Regions from separate parts of the Sphingomonas sp. BL-S-30 genome, predicted to be linked through region 1. Evidence: riboswitches for the same ligand, from Rfam matches in the RefSeq annotation. Region 1 holds a riboswitch; the other holds the start of a gene.
The links. Region 1 has a riboswitch for cobalamin ahead of ACZ1I5_RS13865 (TonB-dependent receptor plug domain-containing protein). Riboswitches for the same ligand answer to the same signal wherever they lie in the genome.
Positions count from the first base shown of each region.

Region 2: linked by a shared signal. The riboswitch ahead of metE (5-methyltetrahydropteroyltriglutamate--homocysteine S-methyltransferase) and the one ahead of ACZ1I5_RS13865 (TonB-dependent receptor plug domain-containing protein) in region 1 are both predicted to bind cobalamin.

Region 1 covers NZ_CM145481.1:2,987,451-2,995,293, reverse strand. Annotated here, with positions in the region: gene cobT (nicotinate-nucleotide--dimethylbenzimidazole phosphoribosyltransferase) at 1-108, opposite strand, end outside; gene ACZ1I5_RS13875 (DUF1636 domain-containing protein) at 105-512, opposite strand; gene ACZ1I5_RS13870 (hypothetical protein) at 535-1,083, opposite strand; gene ACZ1I5_RS13865 (TonB-dependent receptor plug domain-containing protein) at 1,083-3,041, opposite strand; cobalamin riboswitch at 3,182-3,365, opposite strand; gene ACZ1I5_RS13860 (phytanoyl-CoA dioxygenase family protein) at 3,412-4,104, opposite strand; gene ACZ1I5_RS13855 (ABC transporter ATP-binding protein) at 4,101-4,877, opposite strand; gene ACZ1I5_RS13850 (FecCD family ABC transporter permease) at 4,871-5,863, opposite strand; gene ACZ1I5_RS13845 (ABC transporter substrate-binding protein) at 5,935-6,759, shown strand; gene bluB (5,6-dimethylbenzimidazole synthase) at 6,746-7,396, opposite strand; gene cobO (cob(I)yrinic acid a,c-diamide adenosyltransferase) at 7,393-7,843, opposite strand, start outside.
Region 2 covers NZ_CM145481.1:5,024,486-5,032,328, reverse strand. Annotated here, with positions in the region: gene metE (5-methyltetrahydropteroyltriglutamate--homocysteine S-methyltransferase) at 1-1,123, opposite strand, end outside; cobalamin riboswitch at 1,237-1,452, opposite strand; gene ACZ1I5_RS23625 (DUF1993 domain-containing protein) at 1,582-2,103, shown strand; gene ACZ1I5_RS23620 (MFS transporter) at 2,153-3,703, opposite strand; gene ACZ1I5_RS23615 (chorismate mutase) at 3,796-4,080, opposite strand; gene ACZ1I5_RS23610 (polyprenyl synthetase family protein) at 4,207-5,220, shown strand; gene ACZ1I5_RS23605 (cation diffusion facilitator family transporter) at 5,380-6,381, opposite strand; gene ACZ1I5_RS23600 (hypothetical protein) at 6,446-6,799, shown strand; gene hrpB (ATP-dependent helicase HrpB) at 6,796-7,843, shown strand, end outside.

The DNA of each region.
Region 1 (7,843 bases):
GGTCAGCTCGGCCTGTCGGGCACGAGCCGCTGCGATAGCATTCTCGTCGGGCGAGGAGAGGGCGGCGAGCGCGGCGCGGAAGGCGGCAGGAGAGGGAAATGGGGTCATTCGGCAACGAATCCCGGAGGCGGGGTGCGGGTGATGAAATGGCCCTTCACGCCCTGTGGCCAATTCTTGAACGGCACACGGCCATGCTCGCTCGCGGCATATTCGACGGCATAGTCGAGGATCGCGCGCGCCGCGTCCTCGTCAGGCGTGAAGCGGCCGAGCACATAGCCGACCTTGCTGGGTGCGCGCAGATGGACGGTACAGAAGTCCTGGCATGCGAACAGGCACGGCATCTCCTGCACCGCGACACCGGCATAACGAGGATCGCCTTCCTTCACCGCGCGCAGCGCCGCGACCAGCTTCTGGCCGCCGCGCACGCCCTCGGCATCCTCGCGCGCTTCGGTCGAATGCCTGCAGGTGTTGCAGGCGACGACCGCCGGCCCGTCCTCGACACGGGTCAGCATCGCTCGCGCTCCTGCTTCACGGTCATGCGACAGCCGCCCCGCGCCGCGGTGCGGGCACGCCGAGCGCAACCAGCACCCGATAGAGCAGGTAGAGACCGACCAGGATCGCGCCGTTGCGCAGCAGCTGGTTGAGCAGGATGCCCGGATTGAACGTGGTGGCGACGCCGCCGAGGAAGAAGGACCAGACCAGCACGGCCGCCTTGAAGGCGAGGAACGCTGCGGCATAGGCGACCGCCAGCCGGACCAGGACCGGCGCGCGTTCGACCGCCCGCAGTGCCGCATAAGCGCCCAGCGCCGACGCGACGGCGGCGGTAGCGAGCGCGGCACCCCAGGCAAGCGTCCTGGGATCATGCGGATAGTGGAGCATCGTGAAGCCAACGACCTGGCTGGCGAGCCAGGCGAGCAGCATCAGGGCGACGCCGTCGCGCTGGCGCATGTGCACCGCGGCGAGCGCCGCGAGCGCGGGAAAGGGCGTTGCGCAGGCGAGCGCCAGCGTGGTCGCGGTGCTCGCTGCGGTCAGCAGCACGATCCAGAGCGTCGAGGCGTTGCGGGCCGAAATCGCATTGGTCATCAGAACCTCCCCCGAATGCCGGCATAGATGCTGCGGCCGAGCGTGCCGTAGCGATAGGTAGTCATATATTGCTCGTCGAACACATTCTCGGCGCGCGCGAACAGCTTGAACCGCGGCGTGACCTCGAATTCGGCGCGCAGATCGACCAGCGTGTAGGGATCGAGCACCTGTGCGTTCGAGGCATTGTCGTAGCTCTTGCCCGACCAGCGGACTGCGGCGCCGGTCGTGAGGCCGAACGGGAAGCGATAGCTGACCGAGCCGTTGGCGGTATCGCGCGGCCGGCGCGGCAACCATTTGCCGAAAGTGGCGGTGCCCGGCGAGCGGTCCTCGGCCACGGTCCAACTGTAATTGCCGTCGATCGTGAAGGCGCCGAAACTGGCTGCCGCCTGCGCCTCAATCCCGTGTGCCTCGGCGCGCGAGACATTCTGGTAATAGCCCGAGCGGCGGGTCGTCGAGCCGGGCTGGAAGCACAAAGGCAGGGTCGAGGTGGCGGTGCAGCTGTTGAAGATAATCTGGTCGCTGGTCTTGCGCTCGAAATAGGTCCCGCTCAGGCTGACATGGCGGCCGAACAGATGCTGCTCGACACTCGCCTCCCAGCCATGGGCCTGTTCCGGGTTGAGCGTTCTGTTCCCGAACTCGGAGAAGAGTTGATAGAGCGTCGGCGCCTTGAAGCCTTCGCCATAGCTCGCGCGCAGTGTCGTGCCGGTCTCGAGGTTAAGCACGCCGCCGGCCTGGAACAGCGTCTTGCTGCCGAAGCGGCTGTGATCATCGTTGCGCACACCGCCAGTCAGCGTCACGCCCTTGAACGGCTGCGCGCTCAATTGTGCATAGAAGCTGGTGATCTCGGCCTTGCCGATTGCCGGCGCCGGCACGGGCGTGGCCAGCGATGCGGGCGGCGACACGCTGCGGAAACGCGAGCGCTCATTCTCGGCACCGGCGAGCAGGGTCCAGCCCTTGGCGATCGCGAAGGTGCCCTGATATTCGAGGCGCTCGTTGCGGCCGGCGGCATCGAAGGTCTGCGGTCGCGCCCGACTCGGATTGTAGTTTTCGCGATCGGTGTTGGTGTAGCCATAGCCGAAGCGGTTGCGGAACCGGCCACCGAGCAGGTCGATATTGGCGCCGGCATAACCGACGAATTCCTTGTTGAGCGAATACTCGGGCGTATCGCCGGTCGTCGCGTCGATGTCGGTGCGGCCGCTCGAATAATAGGAACGCAGGTCGAGGCTGATGTTGCTTGCCACGGCGACCTCTACGCGTGCCGACGCGTTTTGATTGGCATAACCGTCCGCTTCCTTGCCACCAAACGCCGGAGCGATGGCCGAGATGCCACCCGTGGTGAAGGTCTGGCCGCCGAACCGCCAGGTAACGGGTCCGGTCTTGCCGCCGATCGCGGCACGCGCGCTGACCGTCTCGCGCGAACCCGTCTCGATATCGAAGCTTCCCTCCAGCGCCTTTTCCGGCATCGCGGTCACGACATTGACCACGCCGCCGATCGCCTGGCTGCCCCACAGGATCGACTGCGGGCCGCGCAGCACTTCGATCCGCGAGGCGTCGCCGACCAGCAGATTGGCGAAATTATAGCCGCCGCCAGTCGAGGACGGGTCGTTGAGCTTGACGCCGTCGATCACCACCACGGTCTGGTCGGTCTCGGCGCCGCGGATGCGCACCGAGGTCGAGGTGCCATAGCCGCCGTTGCGCGAGATGCTCACCCCAGGCGTGCGCAGCAGCAACTCGCTGACGCCGATGTCCTGGCTGCGGTCGATCGCGGTCGTGTCGAGCACGGTCACCGAAGCGGCGACCTGATCCGCCGGGGTCGGGACGCGCATGGCGGTGACGACGATCTCGCCGGCGTCCGCATCGGCGGCCGCGTCGGGCGCCGGCGCTTGCTGGGCATAGGCGGTGGAGGCCGCGCCGAGCGCAGCGATGGAGACGGTAACGCGGAAAACGAATTTCAACATGCAAACCCTTATTCGACAGTGCCGCGGGTCGCGCGACCGATGCCGAGCCGTTCCAGGCAAGCGACATCGGCCGCGCGCGCGCGGTCGTTATCGTCGTCGCTCGGGTTTACCCCCGTCCGCCCGGAACACCCTGTCCGCACGAAGGACGACCGCGACGGGCAGGTCTCCTGGCTCGCGGGTCTATGCCGGTCCGGCCGCCTTCTCGGGATCGCTCCCAATGGCATATGGCCGGTGGCTCGCCGCTTACAGTTGCAGGGGCAGCCGGGTTCTTCCCGTTCCCATTTTAATCCCCGTCTCCAGGGAACCTGTCGCAAGGTGGGCCATACGCATTGCGCACGGCCAAGGCAATCGCTGCGGTGCAGCGTCGCGGTCAGGCCGCTTTCATCCAGACGACCAGCGCGAAGCGCGCGGGGCCCGCGGGAAGGGTACGATGCGGGGTGAAGCGGTCGAGCAGCAACACGGTACCGGCCGGGCATTCGGGCTGGAGCCGGGGCAGGCCGGCGATCGCCTCGTCGGGGATCTCGAAGCCCTTGTCGGTCAGGCGGGCAAGCGGTTCCGGGCGGCGGCCGGGAATGAGTTCGAGTCCGCCATTGTCGGGTCCGGCGTCGCTCAGCGGAATCCACGCCGTGGTCCAGACATTGCCACAGGAGGTGCCGTCGTCGCGCGCCACATCGGAATGCCAGGCATGGCGATGCTCGGGAAAGCTCGCAATGCTCGCCCGCACGCGAACGACCGAGCCGGAGAGGGAGCGTTCGCTGATCCGCTCGGCCTGGGCGAGCAGGCGCGGATCATTGGCGATTGCCTGAAGCCGGGGCCCGCGATGCGCGTCGGTGCAGATCGCGATACGCAGGAGATTGGCCTGGCTCTGGTCGGTCGCGAAGATCCGGTCGAGCCGCTCGTCGAGCGGAGCATCGGGACAGCTCTGCTCGAAAGGCAAATAGAGCGCGCGCGAGACGCGGTCGATATGCTCCGCGATGTCCGCCTGGGCAGCTTCGACCAGCGCGGGATCGAACAGCGGTACCGTCGCGTATCCCTGCTCGCGGTAGAAGGCCGCGTCGCTCATGGCCTGCTCCGCCCCAGCGTCGTAATTGACGGCCAGTCGCCACCCAGCTCGACGCGCGCGTCGATACCATAGACTTGTCGGAGATTAGCCGGGGTGAGCACCTCGGCGGGCGTGCCATCCCCGACCAGCGTGCCGCCATCGATCAGCACCAACCGGTCGCAATAGCGCGCCGCCATGGTGAGATCGTGCAGCACCGCAATCACCAGGGCGCCGGCACGGGCCTCGCCCTGGAGCAACTCCATCACATCGATCTGATGGCCGGGATCGAGGCTCGCGAGCGGTTCGTCCGCGATCAACGCAGGCGCCTGCACCGCGAGCGCGCGGGCGAGCAGGACGCGGGCGCGCTCGCCGCCGGAAAGTTCGGTGGCGACCCGCTCGCGCAGATACAGCACGTCCGCCCGTTCCATCGCGCGATCGATCGCGGCGGCGTCATGCGCCCCGATCCGCGACATGGGGCCGAGATGCGGCAGGCGACCGAGCCCGACCAGCCGCTCGACGGACAGCGGCCAGTGCAGGGTCTGGCCTTGCGGCAGATAGGCGAGCTGTCGGGCGAGCTCGACGCGCGTCATCGATGCGGCGTCCGTGCCTTGGACGAGGATCCGGCCGGAATAGGGCACCAAAGCCAGCATCGCGCGCGCAAGGGTCGACTTGCCGGCACCATTGGGGCCGACGATGCCGGTGAGTGTCCCGGGCTGCAGCTCGGCGCTCACGCCGCGCACGACACTCCGGCGGCCGAGACTCACCTCGACCTGTTCGAGGCGAATGCTCACCACAGGCGCCGCTCCCGCATCAGATGGACAAGGAAGACGGGAACTCCGAGGAACGCCGTGACCACGCCCAGCTTGAGCTCGTTGGAGGTCGCGATCAGTCGAACGGCGAGATCGGCGAGGGTGAGCAGCGCAGCGCCGCCGATCGCCGAGGGCAGCAGGATCGCCGAGGGGCTGCGATCGGTGAGCGGACGGATGAGATGCGGGACGATCAGCCCGACGAATCCGATCGCGCCCGAGACCGCCACCGCGCCGCCGACCCCGATCGCCGTGCCCAGCAGCAGGCGCAGCCGCGTGCGCTTGAGGTCGACGCCCAGCGCCTGCGCGCCATCTTCGCCCAGGGTCAGCGCATCGAGTGCGCGCCCGTTCCAGAGCAGCAGCGCCATGCCGATCGCGATGCAGGGCAAGGCGATCCAGACATGCTCGAATGAACGGTTCTCGAGGCTCCCGAGCAGCCAGGTCATGATCTCCATCGCCGCGAAGGGATTGGCCGAGAGGTTGAGCGCGAGGCTGATTCCGGCGCCGGCGAGCGTCGCCACCGCAATGCCGGCGAGGATCAGGGTCAGCGGGCTTTCCGATCGGCCGGCAAGGACGAACAGCAGGATAAGCGAGACCATCGCGCACAGTATCGCCAGCAACGGCAGGATCGCTGGATGAAGCTCGGACAGGCCGAAATACAGCGCAGCGACCGCGCCGAGCGCCGCGGCGTTGGAGGTGCCGAGCACCGAGGGTTCGGCGAGCGGATTGCGCAAATAGCCTTGCAGCGCCGCGCCGGCGAGCCCGAGCATCGCGCCGACCGAGAGGCCGAGCAGCGTGCGCGGCACGCGCAGGTCGAACAGGATCGCATGCGCGATCTTGTCGCCGTGCCCGGCAAGGGCCGCCAGCATCCTGGGGAAGGAAAGGCTGACCGGCCCGAGCAGGAGCGAGGCGATGGCGGCCAGCAGCATCAAACCGATCAGGCCGGCGAGGAGAAGGGAGCGGGAATTGGTCATGCGGGGACTCTGAGGCGCTTGCTGGCAGGATCGCGGCCGCTATGGAAGCGGTGATGTACTGGAATAGACTTGTGGCGCTTGCCTTGCCGTTGCTGGCCCTGGGTGGCGCCGGGCTTTGGGCGCGCGGGGGCACGGACCCTGCGCCGGCGGGCAAGCCCAGGCGGATTGTCTCGCTGAACCTCTGCGCGGATCAGCTCGTCCTCGCGCTGGCCGATCGCGATCAGATTGCCGGCCTCACCCATAATGCGGCGGACAAGAATATGTCCGCGGGCGCGGCCAAGGCGCGGGGGCTTCCGATCCTCTCGACCTCGGCGGAGCAGGTGCTCGCGATCGATCCCGATCTTGTGATCGGCATGCCGGCGCGGCGCAGCGCGGCGATGGGCGTGCTTAAGGGGCAGCATTACCATATGCTCGACCTCAAGACCGCCAACAGGCTCGAGGACATCTATGCCTCGATCCGCAAGGCAGCGGCAGCGGTCGGGCATCCCGAGCGTGGCGAGGCGATGATCGCGCAGATGGACGTCGAGCTCGCGAAGATTCCGCGTCCCGGTGCCGGCAAGGTCGCCGCCTATTACCAGCGCCGTGGCTTCATGACGGGCACAGGCACGCTGATCGACGACCTGATGAAGCGCGTCGGACTGGTGAACCTCGCGGGCAGGCTCCACAAGCCGGTGCTCGCGCAGGTCCGCATCGAGGAGATGGTCGCCGCCCAGCCCGACTTCCTCATCGTCGAAAGCGCTACCGATACGGTCACCGACCAGGGCACCGAGATGCTGCACCATCCGGCGCTGGCCGGCATTCCCCGGATCAGCATCCCCCAGGCCTGGACGGTGTGCGGCAGCGCCGCCTATGTTCAGGCGGCGCGCGCGATGGCGGAGCAGATCAGCGCACACTGACATTGCCGCGCCAATCGAGGCGTCCCTGCCAGCCGCGCCGCTCCAGTTCGGGAACGGGCAAATCCTCCACGGGGTGCCCGAGACAGAGCAGGGCGATCAATCGCCAGCCCGTCGGGACCTCGAGCAACCGTTCCACGAATTTGGGATCGAGGATCGACACCCAGCCCAGTCCGATCCCGCGGGCGCGGGCGGCGAGCCATAACGTGTAGATCGCCAGCACCACCGAATAGGCGCGGGTCTCCGTCATCGTTGCAGCGCCCAACCCGTGACCGGCCTGCGTCGTCTCGTCGCAGAACACGGCCAGGATTTCGGGCGCTTCGCGCAAGCCGTGGAGCTTGAGCGCGGCATAGGCGTCGTCCCGTCCGTTCACATAGGCCGCGCCCGCGCGTGCCACTTCGATATCGACATGATCGGCCAGGCACTCGCGCAGCGACGGCGAGCGTACCCGCACGAAGCGCCAGGGCTGCGCATTGCCCACGGACGGCGCCTGTTGCGCGGTCTCCAGCAGCGCCAGCACGGTCTCGTCGGATAAGGCGTCGGTACGGAAATGGCGCACGTCGCGGCGCCAGGCGATCAAGCTGTCCAACTGGTCGAGAAACGCTGCATCGAAACGCGGTGGCGCGGCGTGGGCGTTCAAAATTCGATCCCGGCCTGCGCCTTCACGCCCTGCTCGCGGAACGGATGCTTCACCAGGGTCATCTCGGTGACGAGATCGGCCACATCGATCAGTTCCTGTTTGGCGTTGCGGCCCGTGATGATGACATGGGTCATCTCCGGCTTGGCGGCGAGCACCTCGAGGACTTCCTCGACCGGCAGATAGTCGTAGCGCAGCACGATGTTGAGTTCGTCGGCGAGCACCAGCTTGTAGCTGGGGTCTGCGATCATGCGCTTTACTTCTTCCCATGCCTCGCGTGCGACGGCAATGTCGCGGGCACGGTCCTGCGTATCCCAGGTGAAGCCTTCTCCCATCGGCTTGAACTCGATCAGCTCGGGGAAGCGGTCGAACACCGCCTTCTCGCCAGTCGCCATCGCGCCCTTCACGAACTGGACGACGCCGACCTTCATGCCGTGCCCGATCGCGCGG
Region 2 (7,843 bases), 2.0 Mb from region 1:
CGGCGCCCTGGTTCAGCGCCTGTGCCAGCACTGACAATTCGCCGATCTTCTGCACGGCAAAGGCAAGCCACTGCTTCACCTCAGAGTCGAGCGCGGTCTCGATCGTGAGATCGACCGGCACGTGCAGCAGCGAGCAGGACGGCGCGAGCACCAGGTTGCGCTCGGCCGCGACGGGCGCAATCCGCGCGATCAGCGCATCGAGATCGGCCCGCCAGACGTTCCGCCCGTCGATCACGCCGAGCGACAGCAGCAGGTCGGGCCGGGCACGCTGCCACACCGGCTCGAGCTGCTCCGGCGCACGGACCAGATCGATATGCAGCCCGTGCACCGGCAGGTCGGTCGCCAGTTCCAGATTGTCGCCGAGCGCGCCGAAATAGGTCGCGAGCATCACCTTCGGCCCGTTCACTGACAGGCGCCTGTACGCTTGCTTCAGCGCCGCGCGCTGATCGTCGTCGAGGTCGAGCACCAGGCAGGGTTCGTCGATCTGGACCCAGTCGGCACCCGCCTGTGCAAGCTGCGCCAGCACTTCCTCATAGACCGGCAGCACTGCCTCGAGCAGCGACAGCGGGGCGACGTCCTTGCCCTTGGCCAGCGTCAGCCAGGTCACCGGCCCGAGCAGCACCGGCCGCGTATGGTATCCGAGTGCCTTGGCCTCGAGAAATTCGTCGACTGCCTTGCTCGTCGACAGCGCGAATTGCTGTCCTGCGCTCAGTTCCGGCACCATGTAATGATAGTTGGTGTCGAACCATTTGGTCATTTCCTGCGCGGTGCTGTCCAGCCCATGCGCGCAGCCTTCATGCCTCTTCGCGCTCTGCGTCCCACGCGCCATGGCGAAATAAGTGTCGAGGCCGACCTTGCCGCCGTTCCAGCCATAGCGCGCCGGCACCGCGCCGAGCATCGCGGAGGTATCGAGCACATGGTCGTAGAGCGAGAAGTCGCCGCTGGGGATGATGTCGGCGCCCAACGCCCTTTGCCGCGCCCAGGCAGCGGCGCGCAAGCCCTGTGCCGCGAGCGACAGAGCGTCGGCATCCGATTTGCCCGACCAGAAGCTTTCGAGCGCGAACTTCAGCTCGCGGCGCGGGCCGATACGGGGGAAACCGAGGGTTGCGACTGAGATGGTCATCGTCTTGGCCTTGCGTTGGGCAAGGTGAAGGCCGGACGCACGGCAACGGGCACACGCCCTAATGACAAGCCGGGGCGCGGTGTTGCACGCGGCCTGACCGGGCACCCCGCCGGAGGACGTTATCTGACGAGGCAGGTCTCCTGGCTCGCGGGTCAATGCGACGATCCGGCCTTCCCGGTCCCTTGTCCGGACCAGTGACGCAAAATGGACCGCCGCTCACCGCTCACAGTTGCGGGGGCAGCGCCGGAATAAGCCCAAGGGCCGCACCGGCTTCCCGTCTTAGCTCCGACCGGGCAACCGGGCGAAGAACCTCGACCATCACAGGATAGAGGTTACGACGGGCGCGTCAAGCATCATATAAAGAATTCTTTATATGATGCTTTCAATACCGAACGGCACATGGACGCGACCATGACGAGCCTCCATAAGCCCCGCAACGTCAGCCGGAGCCAGAACCCATGTCCTTCTCCCTTTACGATGCCGTCGTACCGTCCAACCTCCAGATCCTGGGCGCGGTCGATGCGCTGGTCGACAAGGCGGCGGCATTCTGCGCCGAACAGGGCAGGACGGAAGCGGAGCTGATCGACACCCGCCTCGCACCGGACATGCTGCCCTTCGGCTATCAGGTGAAATCCTGCGCCGCCCATTCGGTCGGCGGAATCGAGGGGGTCCGGGCCGGCAGCTTCTCGCCCGACCGATCGGCCTGGCCGACCGACTTTGCCGGCCTGCACGGCATCCTGCAGACGGCGGTCACCAGCCTGAAAGCGCTCGATCGCGACGCGTTCGACGCCCTGGCGGACTGCGATACGCAGTTCGCCTTCGGGGAAACCATCATGCCCTTCACGGGCGCGAACTTCCTGCTCTCCTTCTCGCAGCCGAACTTCTATTTCCACGCGACAACGGCCTATGCGATCCTGCGCGCGCAAGGCGTGAAGCTGGGCAAACGCGATTTCATGGGAACGCCGCGTATCAAGCGGTAGGGCGTGACGAAGGTCTGGCCCGACCTCGTCGTTATCGGCGTCTCGCGCTTTATGCGTCGAGGTGGCGCAGATCACCGCCGCGCGTCTCGCGCCCGAACCAGGCGACCAGGCCAAGCGCGACCACCGCCGGCGCCATGATGATGACCGCCGCCAGTCCCATGGACGGGATCAGCGCGGCGATGCTCAGTCCTTGCGCAAACAGCCCGCCGGCCTTGGTGCAGGCGGCGACCCATCCGGTCGCCCGGCCGCGCACACGTAACGGGAAGCTTTCGGCGGTATAGGGCAGCAGGATGGCGAGGATGCCGTTCGAGCCGACGATCAGCAGCGCGACCGGCAGCACCGGGCTGCCCGTTCCCGCCAGCTCCAGCCTGAGCACGCCGAGCAAGCCGGCAAGCGTCACGCCGATCATGGTGACGAGCAACCATTTGGTGCTCCAGCGGCTGTACATGAGCGCCGCCAGAAACACGGTCGGAAAAGCAATCAGCGAGCTTTCCGCCAGCAGCCGGCTCGACACCGCGACTGAATAGCCCTTGGCGACGAGATCGGCCGGCAGCCACAGCAACAGGCCGAAATTGATCAGGCCCCAGGTCAGTGCGGCCACGGTCAGCGCGGTGAGCTTGCCGATCATCCGCCTGCCCGTCAGCGGCCCGTGGTTGACCCCGGTCGTCGTTGGCGGGGGCCCGCGCCGCACAGTTGCCCCGAAGCGCCGCATCACTGCTTCCGCTTCCACCTTGCGCCCCCGGGCGAGGAGGAACTTGGCCGATTCAGGGATGAGCGCGCCCAGCAGAATGAGGCTGAGCCCGGTCGGCAGGTTTGCCAGCCACAATATGCGCCAGCCGAAGATCGGCTGCAGCACCGCCGAGAGCCCGCTCGCCGCGAAATAGCCGCCGACCGCGCCGAGCCCGCCGACCAGCACCAGGCTCCAGCCGCGATGCCGGTTGGGCATCATCTCCGCGAGCAACGCGTATGTCACCGGCAACATGCCGCCCGCCGCCGCGCCCATCATGAAACACATGCCGATATTCCAGGCGAGCGACGGCATCGCGCCGCAGATCGAGGTGCCGACGAACATCACCGCCGAGAGCAGGATCGAGGCCTTGCGCCCATAGATATCGGCGATCACGCCCCACACGACCGACCCGACCACGGTGCCCATCAGCGCGAAGAACGGCACCAGCGACACGGTCGATCGCGGCACATGATATTCGCCGATCATGCCGGGCACGGTGAAGCCGAGCGAGGCCGGCTTCATCACATCGATGATCAGCGCGACGACCAGCACGATCATCAGCCGCCAATGCGCCCAGCCGAGCGCGGCATCCTCGGGCGCGGCGATGGTGATGTCCTCGGCCGCCGCGCGCTGTGCCGCGAGATTGCGCGGCAGCAGGCCATAGGCCGCGACGATCACGCCCCCGACGATCAGGAACATGCCGAAGATCATGCCCGAATCCATCGGCATGCCGGCGAGGTGATAGCCCATGTCCTTCGCCATCAGGAACATCGGGATGTGGAGCACTACCCCCGCCGTGACGGCCGCGCAGCCGAGAATGAACGCCCACAAGGCCTGGCGATCGGACAGACTGTTCATACGTGTTGCCATGCGACATCCCCACTTCGCCGCTTGTCGTCGCGGCGCCCCGGGCAATCGATACCGCTATCATCGCGGGCTGGCCATGCCCGACACGACGGGCGTCAGCCCTCGTCGCGCACGCGCTCGTGATGACGGATTACTTCGTCGATGATGAAGCGCAGGAATTTCTCGGAGAAATCGGGATCGAGATCGGCCTGTTTGGCCAGCCCGCGCAGCCGCGTGATCTGCGCATCCTCGCGGCTCGGGTCCGCAGGCGGGAGCCCGGCGGTCGCCTTGTAGCGGCCGACCGCCTGAGTCACCTTGAACCGCTCGGCAAGCAGGAAGACCAGAGCCGCGTCGATATTGTCGATGCTCTGGCGATAGCCGCTGAGCGTTTCGTCGGTCACCTTGCCGTCCTCACCAGTTCGCCCGGCCTTTTGCGGACGTCGCGCACGACGCGCAACCCCGAAAGGCGGGCGTTAACCCCGCAAAGGCTTGCCTTTACCCGGTCATACGGCCACATCGCACGCACCATGAGCGCCACGATCCACCGCCTCGATGCCCAGCGCCAGCCGTCGCTAGAACCGATGGTGCAGCTTGTCGCCGGCGATCTCAATCTCGTCAACGCGGTGATCCTGTCGCGGATGCAGTCCGAGATCCCGTTGATTCCGGAGCTGGCCGGGCATCTCATCGCCGGCGGCGGCAAGCGTATGCGCCCGATGCTGACGCTCGCGAGCGCGCGCCTGCTGGGCTATACCGGCGCGCGGCACCACCGCCTCGCCGCGGCGGTCGAGTTCATCCACACCGCCACCTTGCTGCACGACGATGTGGTCGACGGGTCCGATCTGCGCCGCGGCAAGCGCACCGCCAATCTGATCTGGGGCAATCCGGCGAGCGTCTTGGTCGGCGACTTCCTGTTCAGCCGCTCGTTCGAGCTGATGGTCGAGGACGGCAGCCTCAAGGTGCTGAAGATTCTGTCGGGCGCCAGCGCGATCATCGCCGAGGGCGAAGTCAATCAGCTCACCGCCGCGCGCCGCATCGATATCGGCGAGGAGCGCTATCTCGACATCATCGGCGCGAAGACCGCCGCCCTGTTCGCCGCCGCCTGCCGCATCGCGGCCGTGGTGGCCGAACGGCCCGAGGCCGAGGAAATGGCGCTGGACGCTTATGGCCGCAATCTCGGCATCGCCTTCCAGCTGGTCGACGACGCGATCGACTATGTCTCGGACGCGGGCACGATGGGCAAGGACGCCGGCGACGATTTCCGCGAGGGCAAATCCACCTTGCCCGTCATCCTCGCTTATGCGCGCGGCAGCGCCGAGGACCGCATATTCTGGAAAGCGGCGATCGAGGGGCATCGCTCCAGCGACGAGGATTTCGCGCACGCCGTCTCGCTGATCCGCTCGACGCGCGCGGTCGACGACACGCTCGCCCGGGCGCGCCACTATGGCCAGCGCGCGATCGACGCGATCGGCGGCTTCGCGCCGAGCCAGGCCAAGGCGGCGATGGTCGAAGCGGTCGAATTCGCGGTGGCGCGGGCCTACTGAGACGGCGGATTGCCCACACGCCGTTCGTGTCGAGAGAGACCGGGCTTGTCGAGGGCTCGTATCGAGACGTGGTTGGAGCGCGTGACGCCTGTCCCTCGATACGCCATCTCGACAAGCTGGATGGCACTCGGGACGAACGGCAGCGGGAACCGGCCTGAATCAGTGCCGGTACGTTTCCACCGCGGGCGCGCAGGGCAGCGGATCGCTTTCGCTGCCGATGATCTCCACCTGCAGCGTCGCGTGGCCGATGTCGAAGCGATGCTTCAGCATGTCCTGCGCCTCGCCCAGAAACGCGTCGCCGGGGTGACCATCGGGCATCACCAGATGCGCGGTCAGGACCGTCTCGGTCGTGCTCATCGGCCAGATATGGACGTGATGGACCCGCGCTACGCCGGGCAAGGTGCGTAGCGACATGCGCACCTTGTCGTAATCGATCCCGCGCGGCACCGCGCCGAGCGACATCTCGACTGATTCGCGCAGCAGACCCCAGGTCTGCCAGAAGATCAACGCAGCGATCGCGATGCTGACGATCGGGTCGATCCACAACTCGCCCGTCCACAGGATGGCGAGCCCGGCCAATACCACGCCCGCCGAAACCGCAGCGTCCGCCGCCATGTGCAGGAAGGCGCCGCGGATGTTGATGTCGTTCTTGCTTCCCCGCACGAACAGCAAGGCGGTCGCGACGTTCACCACGATGCCGATCGCGGCGACGATCGCGACGGTGCCGCCCTCGACCGGTGCCGGCGCCGCCATGCGCTGCGCCGCCGCCAGCACGATCGCGCCGAGCGCGACGAGCAGCAACAGTGCGTTGGTCAGCGCGGCGAGGATCGTCGTGCCCTTGAGCCCATAGGTGAAGCGCTTCGTCGCTGCCTTGCGGCCCAGCGCCACCGCGCCCCAGGCGACCGCCAGCCCGAGCACGTCGGACAGATTGTGACCGGCATCCGCGAGCAGCGCGACCGAGTCGGCGACGAAACCGAACGCTGCCTCGGTGACGACGAAACCCAGATTGAGTGCGATACCGATCGCAAAGGCGCGGTCATGGCCCGAAGCGGGCGCATGGGAATGGCCATGATGCCCATGACCATGACCATGACCATGACTGTGGCCCTGTCCATGGGAGTGCCCGTGCGAATGGCCGTGATGATGGCTATGATCGGCCACGCGATTCTCCGTCTATTGTCAGGGGCGTACCATCGCTTGCCCGCGATATGCTAGGACATCGAGAATGAGCGACGAGATCGAGACAGTCACCTTGTGGCGCCCTGTCGGGCCGCATGAGCTCGCCCTGATCGAGGAAACGGGTTTCAGGGCTTTTCCTCCGCGCCTGCCCGAACAGCCGATCTTCTATCCGGTGCTGACCGAAGCCTATGCCGTGAAGATCGCGCGCGACTGGAACGTCAAGGCGAGCGGATCGGGCTATGTCACGCGTTTCGAGGTGCGGAAGGACTATCTCGACGCGCATGCCGCGCAGGAAGCGGGCGGTCGCGCGCATCTGGAATATTGGATTCCAGCCGAAGATTTGCCCGCGTTCAATGCCGCGATCGTCGGTGAGATCGTCGTGACGCAGGAATTCCGCTGATTTCCCTCCCTATCCACGCCGTACTGCCCGACCTGCTCGCCGCGTTGCAGGTCGGGTCGAACGCCGTGCTCGTCGCGCCCCCCGGCGCGGGCAAGACGACGGCGGTGGCGCCTGCCTTGCTCGGCGAGGACTGGTGCACCGGCGAGATCCTCCTGCTGTCGCCGCGCCGCCTGGCCGCGCGCGCGGCGGGCGAGCGCATGGCGATGCTGGCGGGCGAGCCGGTCGGCAGGACCTTCGGCTACGCCACCCGGATGGATTCGAAGCGGTCGGCGGAGACGCGCGTCACGGTCGTCACCGAGGGAATCTTCGTCAACCGCATCCAGGCCGATCCCGAACTGGCCGGCGTCTCGGCGGTGCTGTTCGACGAGGTGCACGAGCGCAGCCTCGACAGCGATTTCGGCCTCGCGCTGGCGCTCGACGCACAAGGCGCGCTCCGGCCCGACCTGCGCATCGTCGCGATGTCGGCGACGCTCGACGGCGCACGCTTCTCCGTATTGATGGGCGGCGCGCCGGTGATCGAGAGCGAAGGGCGCAGCCATCCCCTCACGCTCCGCCATATCGGCCGCGCGGCCGAAGCGCGGATCGAGGATTCGGTCGCGGGCGCGATCAGGCTGGCGTTGCGCGAGGAGACCGGCGGCATCCTCGCCTTCCTGCCCGGTGTGGCGGAGATCGAGCGCACCGCTGAACGCATCGAGGGGCTCGGTGACGATATCGTCCTGCACCGGCTGCACGGCAGTCTCGACCCAGCCGCCCAGCGTGCCGCGATCGCGCCCGATCCGCAGGGACGGCGCAAGATCGTGCTCGCCACCTCGATCGCCGAGACGAGCCTGACGCTCGACGGCATCTCCGTGGTGGTCGATTCAGGGCTCGCCCGCCGCCCGCGATACGACCGCGCGGCGGGCATGACGCGACTCGTCACCGAGCGCGCAAGCCAGGCCGCCGTGACTCAGCGCGCCGGCCGCGCCGCGCGGCAGATGCCGGGCGTGGCCTATCGGCTGTGGGAGGAAGCGGCGACCGCCGGCCTGCCGCGCTTCGATCCACCCG